Calidifontibacter indicus: one gene and its partner. The protein of the gene in region 1 binds, or shares a complex with, the protein of each later gene. Links are inferred from orthologs where the notes say so. Each region holds a gene or a part of one and is shown on either strand. Other genes may lie near its edges.

Region 1 (7,188 bases):
GGCCCTTCGGCTTCACCCGCTCGTTGAAGACGGTGGGCTCCATGTGCATCTCGCGACCGATGCCGTGGCCGGTGTAGCCGTCGACGATCTCGAACTCGACGTCGAGGCCACCGGCCCGGTAGGCCCGGCCGGCCGCCTCGATGGAGTCCTGGATGTCGCCGCCCAGTTCGTAGACGCCGCGACCGGCGCGGAACCCGCCGATGCCCGCCCACATGGAGTCACGGGTGGCGTCGATCAGCGCGACGTCATCGGGGCGCGCGTGACCTGAACCGCCGACGATCAGGCTGATCGCGCAGTCGCCGTGCCAGCCCTCGACGATCGCGCCGCAGTCGATCGAGACCAGGTCGCCGTCGCGGATGACCCGCTCCCCCGGGATGCCGTGCACCACCTCGTCGTTGACCGAGATGCACAGCGTGGCCGGGAAGCCCTGGTAGCCGTAGAACGACGGCACGGCGCCCTCGCCGCGGATGAACTGCTCTGCGACAGCGTCGAGTTCACCGGTGGTGACCCCGTCGACCGCCGCGTCGCGCACCCGCTCCAGGCAGCGTCCGACGACGAGCCCGGCAGCGCGCATCAGCAGCAACTGCTCGGACGTCTTGACCGGCAACTTCTCCTTGCCGAGACCGAGGATCACGTCAGCGCCGGATCACGTCAGTTCGCGGCGGCCTTCGCCAGCGCCTGCTCGATGCGCTCGGTCACCTCGTCCATGTCGCCCTCACCGTCGACGCCGACCAGCAGGCCACGCTCGCGGTAGTTCTCGGCCAGCGGCGCGGTCTCGCGCACGTAGATCGCCTGGCGTTCGCGGATGACTTCCTCGGTGTCGTCGGTGCGACCGGAGGTCTCGGCGCGCTTCAGCAGACGCTTGATGAGCTCCTCGTCGTCGACGACCAGCTCGAGCACCGCGTCGAGCGACTGGTCGTTGTCGGACAGCAGCGCGTCGAGCGCCTCGACCTGGGCCAGCGTGCGCGGGTAGCCGTCGAGCAGAAAGCCGTCCTTGGCGTCGTCCTGCGCGAGACGATCGGCGACGATCGCGTTCGTGAGGTCGTCCGACACGTAACCACCGGCGTCCAGGATCGACTTCACCTGCTTGCCGAGCTCGGTCTCGTTCTTGATGTTGGCGCGGAAGATGTCGCCGGTGGAGATGTGCGGGATCTCGTGGGCAGCGGTGATGCGCTCCGCCTGCGTGCCTTTACCTGCGCCGGGCGGGCCGAGAATGATCAGTCGCACCTGCGAACCTCCGAAATTCGGGTCGAGGCGGCCTCGACCGTGGGAATCATCTCTCGGCACTTTACCGAGCGGGCCGGGCCGGATGGTGACCGGTCTCAGCACACGCACCGTCAGCCGATGTCGACGGACGGTGCGCCAAGGATCACGGACGGTGCGTCGGCTCCGCGATGACGTCGGTCGAACCGTCGGACAGCAGGCGGCTCGGCAGGTCGTCCGGGGTCATGCCCTGCGCCGGCGGGGTGTCGCCGACGATCGCGTTGTGACCGCGGTGCCAGAACAGGTAGCGGCTGCCGAGGTTGACCATGGCGGCGGCGCGGTTGCGCACACCGAGCAAAGTGAACACGTGCACGCCGGTCCAGATCGCCCAGGCCGGGAAACCGGTCAGCTTCGGCAGGTGGGTGGCCTCGGCGACGGCGGAGTTGCGGCCGATGGTCGCCAGGATGCCCTTGTCCTTGTACTCGAACGGGCCGACGGTCTCGCCCTTGAGCTCGGCGCGGATGAGCTTCGCCACGTAGGCGCCGCCCTGCAGCGCCGGCTGCGCGAGCTGCGGGAGCGCGCGGTCGCCGTCCTCGACGGCGATATCGCCGATCGCGAAGACATCCTTCATGCCCTTGACCCGCAGGTGGTGGTCGATCTCGATGCGGCCGCCGCGGCCTTGGGGCATGCCCCAGTTCTTGACCGCGTCGGGTGCCTTGATGCCGCTGGCCCAGATGGTGACGCCGGCCGGGATGAACTCGCCGTCGCCCACGACAACACCGTCGGGGCGCACCTGCTTCACCGTGGTGTTGAGGCGCAGGTCGACGTCGCGCTTCTCCAGCGACTTCCTCGCGTACTCCTGGCTCTTCTTGGAGAACGGGCCGAGGAGGTTCGGCGCCATCTCGATGAGCGTCACGTGCGTGCGCGACCGGTCGAGCTCGGGGTAGGTGATCGGCATGTCGTTGTTGCGCAGTTCGGCCAGCGCGCCCGCGGTCTCCAGACCGGTGGGGCCACCGCCGACGACCACGATGCGCACGTCTTCGCCCTGGCGGTGGGCGGCGGCGTACTCCAGGCCGGTGAAGATGCGGTCGCGGACGGCGAGTGCCTGGGCGCGGGTGTACAGCGGGAGCGCGTGCTGCTCGGCGCCGGGGATGCCGAAGAAGTTGGCGGTGACGCCGGTGGCGATGATCAACTTGTCGTAGCTGACCGAGCGGTCGCCCTCGAGCAGCACCTGTCGGGCGTCGTGGTCGATCGTGGTGACCTCACCGTTGATGAACCGCACCCGCGGGTTGTGCTCGCGCACCGCGCGCAGGAACCACGTGACGTCGCCGGGGTTCAGCGTCGCGGTGGCCACCTGGTACAGCAGCGGCTGGAAGGTGTTGTAGGTGTGCCGGTCGATCAACGTCACGTCGACGTCGGCCTTCCGCAGAGTGCGGACGGCGGAGAGCCCACCGAATCCGCCACCGATCACGACGACATGCTGCCTACGGCCCGTGTTTTCACCCATGACTCCATGATATTGGCTCCCACACAGCCGCCGGTCCGCTGAGCGTGTGACGTTCGAAACGCTGCGCTACCCAGCAGCACAAGGCGGATCTCGAGGTTTGTCAATGCCAGCGGTGGCGCTGGCCGGACCACAGCGCACGGCTCACGCAGGCGGGACGGCCGAGCCCCGCAGCAGGAATGGAGTAACTGCTGCGGGGCTCGACGCCGAAGGAGCCTGCAATTAACGAAGGAAACCTTCGTAGTGGTGCTGCTGCACCTTGGAGTCGATCTGCTTGACGGTCTCCAGACCCACACCGACGAGGATCAGGATCGAGGCACCACCGAACGGGAAGTTCTGGTTGGCCTGCACCAGCGCCAGCGCGATGAGCGGGATCAGCGCGAGGATCGCCAGGTAGACGGCACCGACGACCGTGATGCGGTTGAGGACGTAGCCGATGTACTTCGCGGTGGCGTCGCCGGCGCGCACGCCGGGGATGAACGAACCGCTCTGCTTGAGGTTGTCGGCGACTTCCTTGGGCTGATAGGTGATCGACACGTAGAAGAACGTGAAGAACAGGATCAGCACGGTGTAGACCGCCATGTAGAGCGGGTGGTCGCCGCGGGCGAGGTGCTGGTTGACCCACAGGCCCCAACCCTTGGTCTGGTCGGCGAACGCGGCGAGCATGACCGGCAGCGACAGCAGCGAGCTGGCGAAGATGATCGGGATCACGTTGGCCATGTTGACCTTGAGCGGGATGTAGGTGGAGGTGCCACCGTAGGAGCGGCGTCCGATCATCCGCTTGGCGTACTGCACCGGGATGCGCCGGATGCAGTTCTCGACGAAGACGACGACGATCGTGATCGCGATGCCCATGATGCAGACCATCACGAACTTGCCCCAGCCTTGGTCCTTCAGCGCCCAGACGGACGCCGGGACGGACGCGGCGATGGCGGTGAGGATCAGCAGCGACATGCCGTTGCCGACGCCGCGCTCGGTGACCTGCTCACCCAGCCACATGATCAGACCGGTGCCGGCGGTGAGCACGAGCACCATGATGATCATGGTGGGGACGTTGGAGTCGGTGGTGATCGTCGGGCAGGTCAGCTCGGTGCCACCGATGAGGCGGTACGGCGCGTTGACCGCACCGGCCACCAGCGTCGACGACTGCAGCAGCGCCAGACCGATGGTCAGGTAGCGCGTGTACTGCGTCATCTTGGTCTGGCCCGACTGGCCTTCCTTCTTCAACTCCTCGAACCGCGGGATGACCACGGTGAGCAGCTGCACGATGATGCTCGCGGTGATGTACGGCATGATCCCGAGCGCGAACACCGAGAACTGCAGCAGCGCACCACCGGAGAACAGGTTCGCCAGGCCGAGCAGGCTCTGCTGGCCGCTCGCCGCGCGCTGGCAGGCCTCGATGGCGGCGTAGGAGATGCCGGGCGTCGGCACGTGCGAGCCCAACCGGAACAGCGCCATGATCGCCAGCGTGAACAGGATCTTCTTGCGTAGGTCGGGCGTGGTGAACGCCCGTCCGAAGGCAGAAAGCAAAGGATCCTCCTGAGGTGCACCGTCCGAGGACGGCGTTCGACCGGATCACGGTCGAGGGAGTCGATGAGCCGTGCAGTGGCACGGGCGGTAGAACCAGCGGAACTCTACCTGTAACGAAGGTCCGCCAAAGACTGTGCCCCGGGACGGCGGGCCGTTGGCCCGTCGCCCGGGGCGACAGTCATGCGAGTTCGCAGGGGTTGATCACGCTGCGGTGATCGAACCGCCCGCGGCCTCGATCTTGTCCTTGGCCGAAGCCGAGAACTTCTGCACGGTGAGGTCGACCTTGACGGTGATCTCACCGGTGCCGAGCACCTTGACGGGCTGGCCCTTGCGGACCGCACCCTTCGCGACGAGGTCCTCGACGGTGACGGTGCCACCCTCGGGGAACAGCGCCGAGATCTTGTCGAGGTTGACGACCTGGTAGGTCACCTTGAACGGGTTCTTGAACCCGCGCATCTTCGGCAGACGCATGTGCAGCGGCGTCTGACCACCCTCGAAACGCTCCGGCACCTGGTACCGGGCGCCGGTTCCCTTGGTACCGCGACCAGCGGTCTTACCCTTGGAGCCCTCACCACGACCGACACGGGTCTTGGCGGTCTTGGCGCCGGGGGCAGGACGCAGGTGGTGCACCTTCAGTGCGTGCGTCTTCTCTTCAGCCATCAGTCAATCTCCTCCACGGTCACCAGGTGGCGCACCGCGCGGACCATGCCGCGGATCTCCGGGCGGTCCTCCTGCTCGACGGTGTGGCCGATGCGCTTGAGACCGAGCGAACGCAGGGTCTCGCGAGCCTTCGGCTTGTTACCGATCTCCGAACGGATCTGGGTCACCTTCAGCGTTGCCATCAGGCACCTGCCTTCACGGTCTTCTTCTCGGCGGCGTCAGCGGCCAGAGCGCGCTGCATCGCAACCGGGGCGACGGCGTCCAGCGGCAGACCACGGCGAGCCGCGACAGCCTCGGGACGCTCGAGACCCTTGAGGGCCGCGACGGTGGCGTGCACGATGTTGATCGCGTTGTCCGAGCCGAGCGACTTGGACAGCACGTCGTGAACACCGGCGCACTCCAGCACGGCGCGCACCGGGCCGCCGGCGATGACACCGGTACCGGCAGCGGCCGGACGCAGCAGGACGACGCCTGCAGCGGCCTCACCCTGAACCGGGTGGGGCACGGTGCCGCCGATCATCGGGACGCGGAAGAAGTTCTTCTTCGCCTCCTCGACAGCCTTGGCGATGGCGAGGGGAACTTCCTTCGCCTTGCCGTAGCCGACACCGACGGTGCCCTGGCCGTCGCCCACCACGACGAGAGCGGTGAAGCTGAAGCGACGACCACCCTTCACAACCTTCGAAACGCGGTTGATGGTGACGACGCGCTCCAGGTACTGGTTGCGCTCATCGTTGTTGTTACGACGGTCGTCACGTCCACCGCGGCCACCGCGGCGGTCGTTGTTACGGCCGTTGTTGTTGTTGTTGTCGCTGTTCTCGGCGCCCTGGGCGGAGCCAGCGGCACCTCGACGCTGGGGTCCAGCCATCAGTGGTTCCTCTTCTCAGCAGTGTTGGTCATCACAGCGTCAGTCCACCCTCACGGGCGCCGTCGGCGATGGCGGCGACACGACCTGCGTACCGGTTACCGCCACGGTCGAAAACGACCGCGTCGATGCCGGCGTCCTTGGCGCGAGCGGCCAGCAGTTCGCCGACCTTCTTCGCCTTGGCGGTCTTGTCCCCGTCGAACGAGCGCAGGTCGGCCTCCATGGTCGACGCCGACACCAGGGTCTTGCTCTGGGTGTCGTCGACGATCTGCACGAAGACGTGACGCGAGCTGCGGTTCACGACCATGCGCGGACGAGCAGTGGTGCCCGAAACGCGCTTGCGCAGACGGAAGTGGCGACGGTTGCGAGCCGCAGCCTTGCTGTTCGAGCGCTTGACGATACGTGCGTTTGCCATGGCTTACTTACCGGCCTTTCCGACCTTGCGGCGGATGTGCTCACCCTCGTAGCGCACGCCCTTGGCCTTGTACGGGTCGGGCTTGCGCAGCTTGCGGATGTTCGCCGCAACCTCGCCGACCAGCTGCTTGTCGATGCCAGTGACCGAGAAACGGGTGGGGTTCTCGACGGCAAACGTGATGCCCTCGGGAGCCTTGACCAGGATCGGGTGGCTGTAGCCGAGAGCGAACTCCAGGTCGGAGCCCTTCGCGGTCACGCGGTAACCGGTGCCGTGGATCTCGAGCTTCTTGGTGTAACCCTCGGTGACGCCGATGACCATGTTGTTGATCAGGCTGCGGGTCAGACCGTGACGCGAACGCGATTCGCGCTCGTCGTTCGGACGGGTCACCTCAACGGTGCCCTCGTCGGTCTTCGCGACCGAGATCGGCGACGGGACCGTCAGGGCGAGCGTGCCCTTGGGGCCCTTCACCGCGACGTCCTGACCATCGATGGTCACGTCGACACCACTCGGCACGGGAACCGGAAGACGTCCAATACGAGACATGTCTTGTTTCCTCCTTCGTTCCCGGATTACCAGACGTAAGCGAGGACTTCCCCGCCTACACCCTTGGACGCGGCCTGCTTGTCAGTCAGCAGACCGGACGACGTGGAAAGGATCGCGACCCCGAGTCCACCCAGCACACGCGGCAGGTTGGTGGACTTGGCGTACACGCGCAGACCGGGCTTACTAACGCGGCGGACGCCGGCGATGGAACGCTCCCGGTTGGGGCCGTACTTCAGGTCGATGATCAGGGTCTTGCCCACGGTCGCGTCCTCGACCCGGAAGTCCTGGATGAATCCCTCGGACTTCAGGATCTCAGCGATGTGAGACTTGAGCTTCGAAAACGGCATCGACGTCGAGTCGTGGTGCGCCGAGTTGGCGTTCCGGACTCGGGTCAGCATGTCCGCAATCGGGTCGGTCATGGTCATTGGGCTGTCCCGCCCTCCCTCACCGCGGTTTCAGTCACGGGATTCC
Region 2 (5,487 bases), 1.7 Mb from region 1 along the record:
GCGATGGGCGACAATGGAGCCACACCGCCGTGCCGCAGCCGACAGACTGCGACACATCGCGACGAACCGCCCCGAGGAAGGACCACCGGTGCCCGCACGTTTCCTGCAGATCGCCGACGTCGCCGAGACGTTGAACATCTCGGCGCGCGCCGTCTACGGCCTCATCAGCTCCGGCGATCTGCCGGCGATCAAGGTCGGTAAGTCGTGGCGGATCGAAGCCGAGGAGTTGGAGGCCTACATCCAGCGGGCCTACGCCGACACCCGATCGAAGGTGGAGTCGGGCACGCTCACCGAGTGAGTCTGCGAGCGACGACGTCCGCGCAATCCGAGGCGTCTCGTCGTCGTATTGCGTTGTCGCGCTAACCGATTCGTCTCACGATCGCGATCGACGACCACGGCACGACACGGCGTCCGGTGACCGCTGCGCCCCGCGGCAGCGCATCGGCCGGGTGCAGCACCACCTCGAGGTGATCACTGCCGACGAAGTCGATCGTGCCGGCCCAGAGCCCGCCCGCGACGTCGTGCACCGCCACCGGTGACCGGTCGCGCGAGACCGCGCGCAGGGCGACGCCCAGACCGAACCGTCGCGCCGGAGTCGTCGCCTTGTCACTGCGCCTGCCGAGTCCGCCGATGCTGACGACGGCCGAGGCCGGCACGATCGCGCTGCCTCGCCCAGACTCCTCAAGGACCAGCCAGTCCTTGCCGAGGTCGGCGATCCTTCCCTGCACCGGTCCGGCCGGTGTCATGCAGTCGACCGATTCGCCGACGGCGGCCGCCACCCGGTCGAACCAACCGACCTGCGCGCGCTCGGCCCTGGTGCGCTCGGCCACCTGAGCGAGTGCCTCGTCGCGTTCGGCCGCGGCGAGCTGTGCCTCCAGATCGTCGAACAGGTCGTCCCATCGCATGGCCGGGACCCTACCCGGCTCACCATCTCGAAATTGATCACCCTTGAAGTCTGTTTTTGTTCGTTGTTGTCGTTTACTGTCTTTTCATGACACATACAGCTGTACGTCGCCGCGCGCGCATCCTCGCCCTCGGTCTCGCCATCGGCGCCGGAGTCGGCGCCTACGTCGCACTGCGCTCCGCCCTGTCGGCGCTGGGAGCCGGCGAATCGACCTCGATCGACGCCGTCTGGCAGACCGTGCTGCTGCTCGCCCTCGGCGCTGCACTGTGCTGGGCGGGCACCGTCGCCCTCCTGGCCCGCGCCCAGATCGAACGCGGCGGCGTGCCCACCGGCACGGGGCGTCGCCTGGCCGTCGTGCTGCTGGCCGTCGCCGGGTGGACGACGATGGGTTCGGCGGGTGCTGCCGTCCCCTCTCCTCCCGGCTCGATCACCGTCGCCACGGCGCCACTCAGCGCGGCTCAGGTGCCGTCGGTGCCCTCCCCCGACTTCGCGGCACCCACACCCGACGCATCGCTGCCGCCGGGCTGCCCGACGCCGCCGGAGCCGGGATGGACACCCACCGCACCGAAGGCCATCGCGCCCGCCGACGGCAGCCCCCTGCTGACCGGGTGCACGGGCGGCGCCCCACAGGCCGACACGACCGTGGTCGTGCGCGGCGGCGACACGCTCTGGTCGATCGTGGCCCGGGCGCTCGGCCCCGAGGCGTCACCCGACCGCATCGCCCGCGACCTGCCCGCCTGGTACGACGCGAACCGTCAGGTCATCGGCGCCGACCCCGACCTCCTGCTCCCCGGCCAGATCCTCACCGCTCCGTCCGCTGCCTCGGCCACTTCCTCGCACACGTCCGACTCCACCGATTCGACCAATACACAAGGGAGTTCGCGATGACCAGCGCCGCCCTGTCCCTGTCCGTCGACGCCCGGCCGGCGCCGAACCTGCTGCCGCCGGGCCGTGAGAGGCGACGGTTGCACGTCGTCCCCGACGCCCAATCGGTGCTGGCCGTCGACTTCCAGGGCGGCGGACACGATCCGGAGTTCGGGCCACAACACGCACGGTCCAGCGACCTGCCCGATCCGGCGGCGTGGAGCACGCGGCTCGTGCTCGCGCTGATGGACGTCATGAACGGGCTGCGCCCACCGGCCCAGGTCGAACGGGCGCTGGTGCTCGACCTGCGCGAACGAGTGCGCCGCGCGCACGCGGTCGCCCAGCGACGCGGCGCCAGGCCCACCCGTCCGAGCCGGGTGCTGCGGGTGCGCGTGTGCGAGAACGCCGACGGCGTGGCCGAGGTGAGCGCCGTGGTGCACGACCGCGGCCGCGTGCGCGCGATCGCGATGCGACTGTCCGGGGTCGACGGACGCTGGCTGGTCACCGTCCTGCAGATCGGCTGACGGTCTCGAGTCCCGTCGCGCTCAGCCGTTCTGCAGCGCGAAGGCGGCCGCCCCCGGTCCGGGACGACCGCCTTCGGCGTGCGTGCACTTCTACTTCTTCGCGGTGGCCTTCTTGGCCGCAGCCTTCGACTTGCTCTTCTTCTTGGCGCGGGCGTCGGCACGACGCTGAGCACGCGGCGCCTTGGCGCCTTCGTCCTCGAGCGTGCGGCCCTCGTCGTCGACACTGTGTTGGTGCGCGAGTCCGTCCTCGCCGGGGGCGGTGAGCGTCATCTTCTCGTTGGTCTGCTCCGGCAGCGAGGCCTGCACCTCGTCGGGGTCGACCTCGACGTGGAACAGGTCGCGCACGACCTCTTCCTTGATGGCGTCGTTCATCGCCGTGTAGAGCTGGAAGCCTTCGCGCTGGTACTCCACCAGGGGGTCGCGCTGCGCGAACTGGCGCAGGCCGATGCCCTCCTTGAGGTAGTCCATCTCGTAGAGGTGCTCGCGCCACTTGCGGTCGAGCACCGACAGCATCACCCGGCGCTCCACCTCGCGGGCGACGTCGTCGCCCCAGCCGGCCTCGCGGCGGTCGTAGGCGTGGTGGACGTCGGAGCGGATCTCCTGCGCGAGCAGGTCGGCGTTGAGCCCGGCGCGACCGCCGACCTCGTCCTCGATCTCCTTGACCGTCAACGAGATCGGGTAGAGCTCTTTGAACGCGCCCCACAACTCGTCGAGGTCCCAGTCGTCGGAGAAGCCCTCGGCGGTGGCACCGTCGACGTAGGCATCCACGACGTCGTTGATGAAGTGACGCACCTGCGGGGCGAGGTCTTCGCCCTCGAGGACGCGGCGACGCTCCTTGTAGATGGTCTCGCGCTGCCGGTTGAGCACGTCGTCGTACTTCAGGACGTTCTTGCGAATCTCGAAGTTCTGCGCCTCGACGCTGCTCTGCGCCGACTGGATCGAGCGGCTGACCATCTTCGACTCGATCGGCACCTCGTCCTCGATCTTCGCGGTCTGCATGAACCGGTCGACCAGGTTGGCGTTGAACAGTCGCATCAGGTCGTCCTGCAGCGACAGGTAGAACCGGCTCTCGCCCGGGTCGCCCTGACGTCCGGCGCGGCCGCGCAGCTGGTTGTCGATGCGGCGCGACTCGTGCCGCTCGGTGCCGAGCACGTAGAGGCCGCCGAGCTCGAGCACCTCCTTGTGCTGGGTCTCGACCGCTTTCTCCGCCTTCGCGAGCGCCTCGTCCCAGGCGGCTTCGTACTCGGCCGGGGTCTCCTCCGGGTCGAGGCCCTTGCGCTTCAGCGCGGCGACCGCGATGTGCTCGGGGTTGCCGCCGAGCATGATGTCGGTGCCTCGACCGGCCATGTTGGTCGCGACCGTGACCGCGCCCTTACGGCCGGCCTGGGCGACGATCTGCGCCTCCTGCTCGTGGAACTTCGCGTTGAGCACCTCGTGCGGAACACCCTTGCGGCGCAGCTGCTCGGAGAGGTACTCCGACTTCACGACGCTGGTGGTGCCGACGAGCACCGGCTGGCCCTCGCGGTGCCGGTCGACGATGTCGTCGACGACTGCGCGGAACTTCGCCTCCTCGGTGCGGTAGATGAGGTCGGCCTGGTCCTTGCGGATCATCGGCTTGTTGGTGGGGATCGTGACGACGCCCAGCTTGTAGATCTGGTGCAGCTCGGCGGCCTCGGTCTGCGCCGTACCGGTCATGCCCGACAACTTGTCGTACATGCGGAAGTAGTTCTGCAGGGTGATCGTGGCCATGGTGTGGTTCTCGTTCTGGATCTCCACCTCCTCCTTGGCCTCGATCGCCTGGTGCATGCCCTCGTTGTAGCGGCGGCCGGCGAGCATACGTCCGGTGTGCTCGTCGACGATGAGGATCTCGCCGTCCTTGACGACGTAGTCCTTGTCCTTCTTGAACAGTTCCTTGGCTTTGATGGCGTTGTTCAGGTAGCCGATCAGCGGCGTGTTCTCGGCCTGGTAGAGGTTGTCGATGCCAAGGAGGTCTTCGACCTTCTCGATGCCCGACTCCATGATGCCGACCGACTTCTTCTTCTCGTCGATCTCGTAGTCGCCGTCGCCCGGCTGGTTCTCACCGGCCTTCTTCGGCGCGCAGGTGAGGTGTTCGACGATCTTGGCGAACTCGGTGTACCAGCGGGTGGCCTCGTCGGCCGGACCGCTGATGATCAGCGGGGTGCGGGCCTCGTCGATCAGGATGGAGTCGACCTCGTCGACGATCGCGAAGTTGTGGCCGCGCTGCACCAGTTCGCTCGCGCTCCACGCCATGTTGTCGCGCAGGTAGTCGAAGCCGAACTCGTTGTTGGTGCCGTAGGTGATGTCCTTGTTGTACTCGGCGCGCCGCTGCTCGGGCGTCATCGACGCCAGGATGCAGCCGGTCTCCAGGCCGAGGAAACGGTGGACGCGTCCCATCAGCTCCGACTGGTACTCGGCCAGGTAGTCGTTGGTCGTGATGACGTGGACGCCCTTGCCGGCCAACGCGTTGAGGTAGCTCGGCAGCGTCGCGACGAGGGTCTTGCCCTCACCGGTGCGCATCTCGGCCACGTTGCCCATGTGCAGCGCCGCCCCACCCATCAGCTGCACGTCGAAGTGGCGCTTACCGATCGTGCGGACGCTGGCCTCGCGGACTGCGGCGAACGCCTCCGGCAACAGATCGTCCAGCGTTTCGCCGTCCTTCAGGCGCTGCTTGAACTTGTCGGTCTCCTCGCGCAGTTCGGCATCGGTGAGAGCCTTGAAGTCGTCCTCAAGCAGGTTCACCTGCGCCGCGAGACCCTGCAGCTTCTTCAGCGTGCGGCCTTCACCGGCCCGCAGGATCTTCTCGACTACCTTCGGCACTGTTGCTCCTCGTTCGTGGACAGACCCACCAAGAGTAATGGGCGCGCGGGGACCGAGAGACCAACGCCCCAGCCTACGCCGCGGTTCCCGGCTCCCCTCGTCCACCGATCACCGACTCCCCCTCCCCCGAACCCCCGCAAACGCTGCGGTTGCGTGCAGGTGCTGCTGTTGCAACCGCAGCCTCTGCCGGCAGGCGCCGCGTTTGCGGTCGGTTTGCGGGGGTCTTGGAGGCTTCCTCGGGCTTGCCTCGGGAATCCGGTGGCGGGCGGGTGGCCGCGTTTGGTTGGTTGGACCCATGCCCTATCCGGACGAGGTCCCCCTGCTGACCGACGGTGTCGTCACCTTGCGCGCATATCG

Evidence for each region.
Region 2: the proteins of secY (region 1) and secA are in contact, whole or in part, in a crystal structure (PDB 3DIN), measured with the Thermotoga maritima proteins. The link is inferred for Calidifontibacter indicus from one-to-one orthologs. Residues at the interface, in WP_004081795.1 of Thermotoga maritima: Glu108, Gly109, Glu110, Glu111, Ala236, Glu237, Arg238, Arg239, Ile240, Thr241, Ile242, Gln243, Tyr244, Ala245, Arg246, Arg247, Val248, Thr249, Gly250, Arg251, Arg252, Val253, Tyr254, Gly256, Ala257, Ser258, Thr259, Tyr260, Leu261, Pro262; in WP_004082002.1 of Thermotoga maritima: Glu261, Ala262, Arg263, Lys300, Ala301, Arg302, Thr303, Ile304, Ile305, Leu323, Tyr324, Asp325, Pro326, Val329, Ser330, Tyr333, Ile336, Lys340, Phe345, Val349, Glu363, Phe364, Tyr374, Ser375, Gly376, Gly377, Glu393, Ile395, Thr482, Ser483.

Annotation. Positions count from the first base shown.
Region 1 is NZ_QTUA01000001.1:3,309,105-3,316,292, forward strand. Bases 2,084-4,907 are described here. They hold secY (preprotein translocase subunit SecY), read right to left. Parts: upstream 4,238-4,907; coding sequence 2,930-4,237; downstream 2,084-2,929. Other genes in these bases: DFJ65_RS15700 (NAD(P)/FAD-dependent oxidoreductase), read right to left, coding at 2,084-2,710; rplO (50S ribosomal protein L15), read right to left, coding at 4,439-4,897; rpmD (50S ribosomal protein L30), read right to left, coding at 4,897-4,907. In the rest of the region: map (type I methionyl aminopeptidase), read right to left, coding at 1-634; DFJ65_RS15695 (adenylate kinase), read right to left, coding at 652-1,227; more of DFJ65_RS15700, read right to left, coding at 1,370-2,083; more of rpmD, read right to left, coding at 4,908-5,079; rpsE (30S ribosomal protein S5), read right to left, coding at 5,079-5,762; rplR (50S ribosomal protein L18), read right to left, coding at 5,794-6,174; rplF (50S ribosomal protein L6), read right to left, coding at 6,178-6,717; rpsH (30S ribosomal protein S8), read right to left, coding at 6,744-7,142. UniProt on the Escherichia coli protein: The central subunit of the protein translocation channel SecYEG. Consists of two halves formed by TMs 1-5 and 6-10.
Region 2 is NZ_QTUA01000001.1:1,607,287-1,612,773, reverse strand. The notes cover bases 2,183-5,487. They hold secA (preprotein translocase subunit SecA), read right to left. Parts: upstream 5,131-5,487; coding sequence 2,383-5,130; downstream 2,183-2,382. Other genes in these bases: DFJ65_RS07630 (GNAT family N-acetyltransferase), read left to right, coding at 5,426-5,487; DFJ65_RS07640 (Rv3235 family protein), read left to right, coding at 2,183-2,292. In the rest of the region: DFJ65_RS07655 (helix-turn-helix domain-containing protein), read left to right, coding at 89-298; DFJ65_RS07650 (hypothetical protein), read right to left, coding at 360-905; DFJ65_RS07645 (LysM peptidoglycan-binding domain-containing protein), read left to right, coding at 992-1,792; more of DFJ65_RS07640, read left to right, coding at 1,789-2,182. UniProt on the Escherichia coli protein: Required for protein export, interacts with the SecYEG preprotein conducting channel.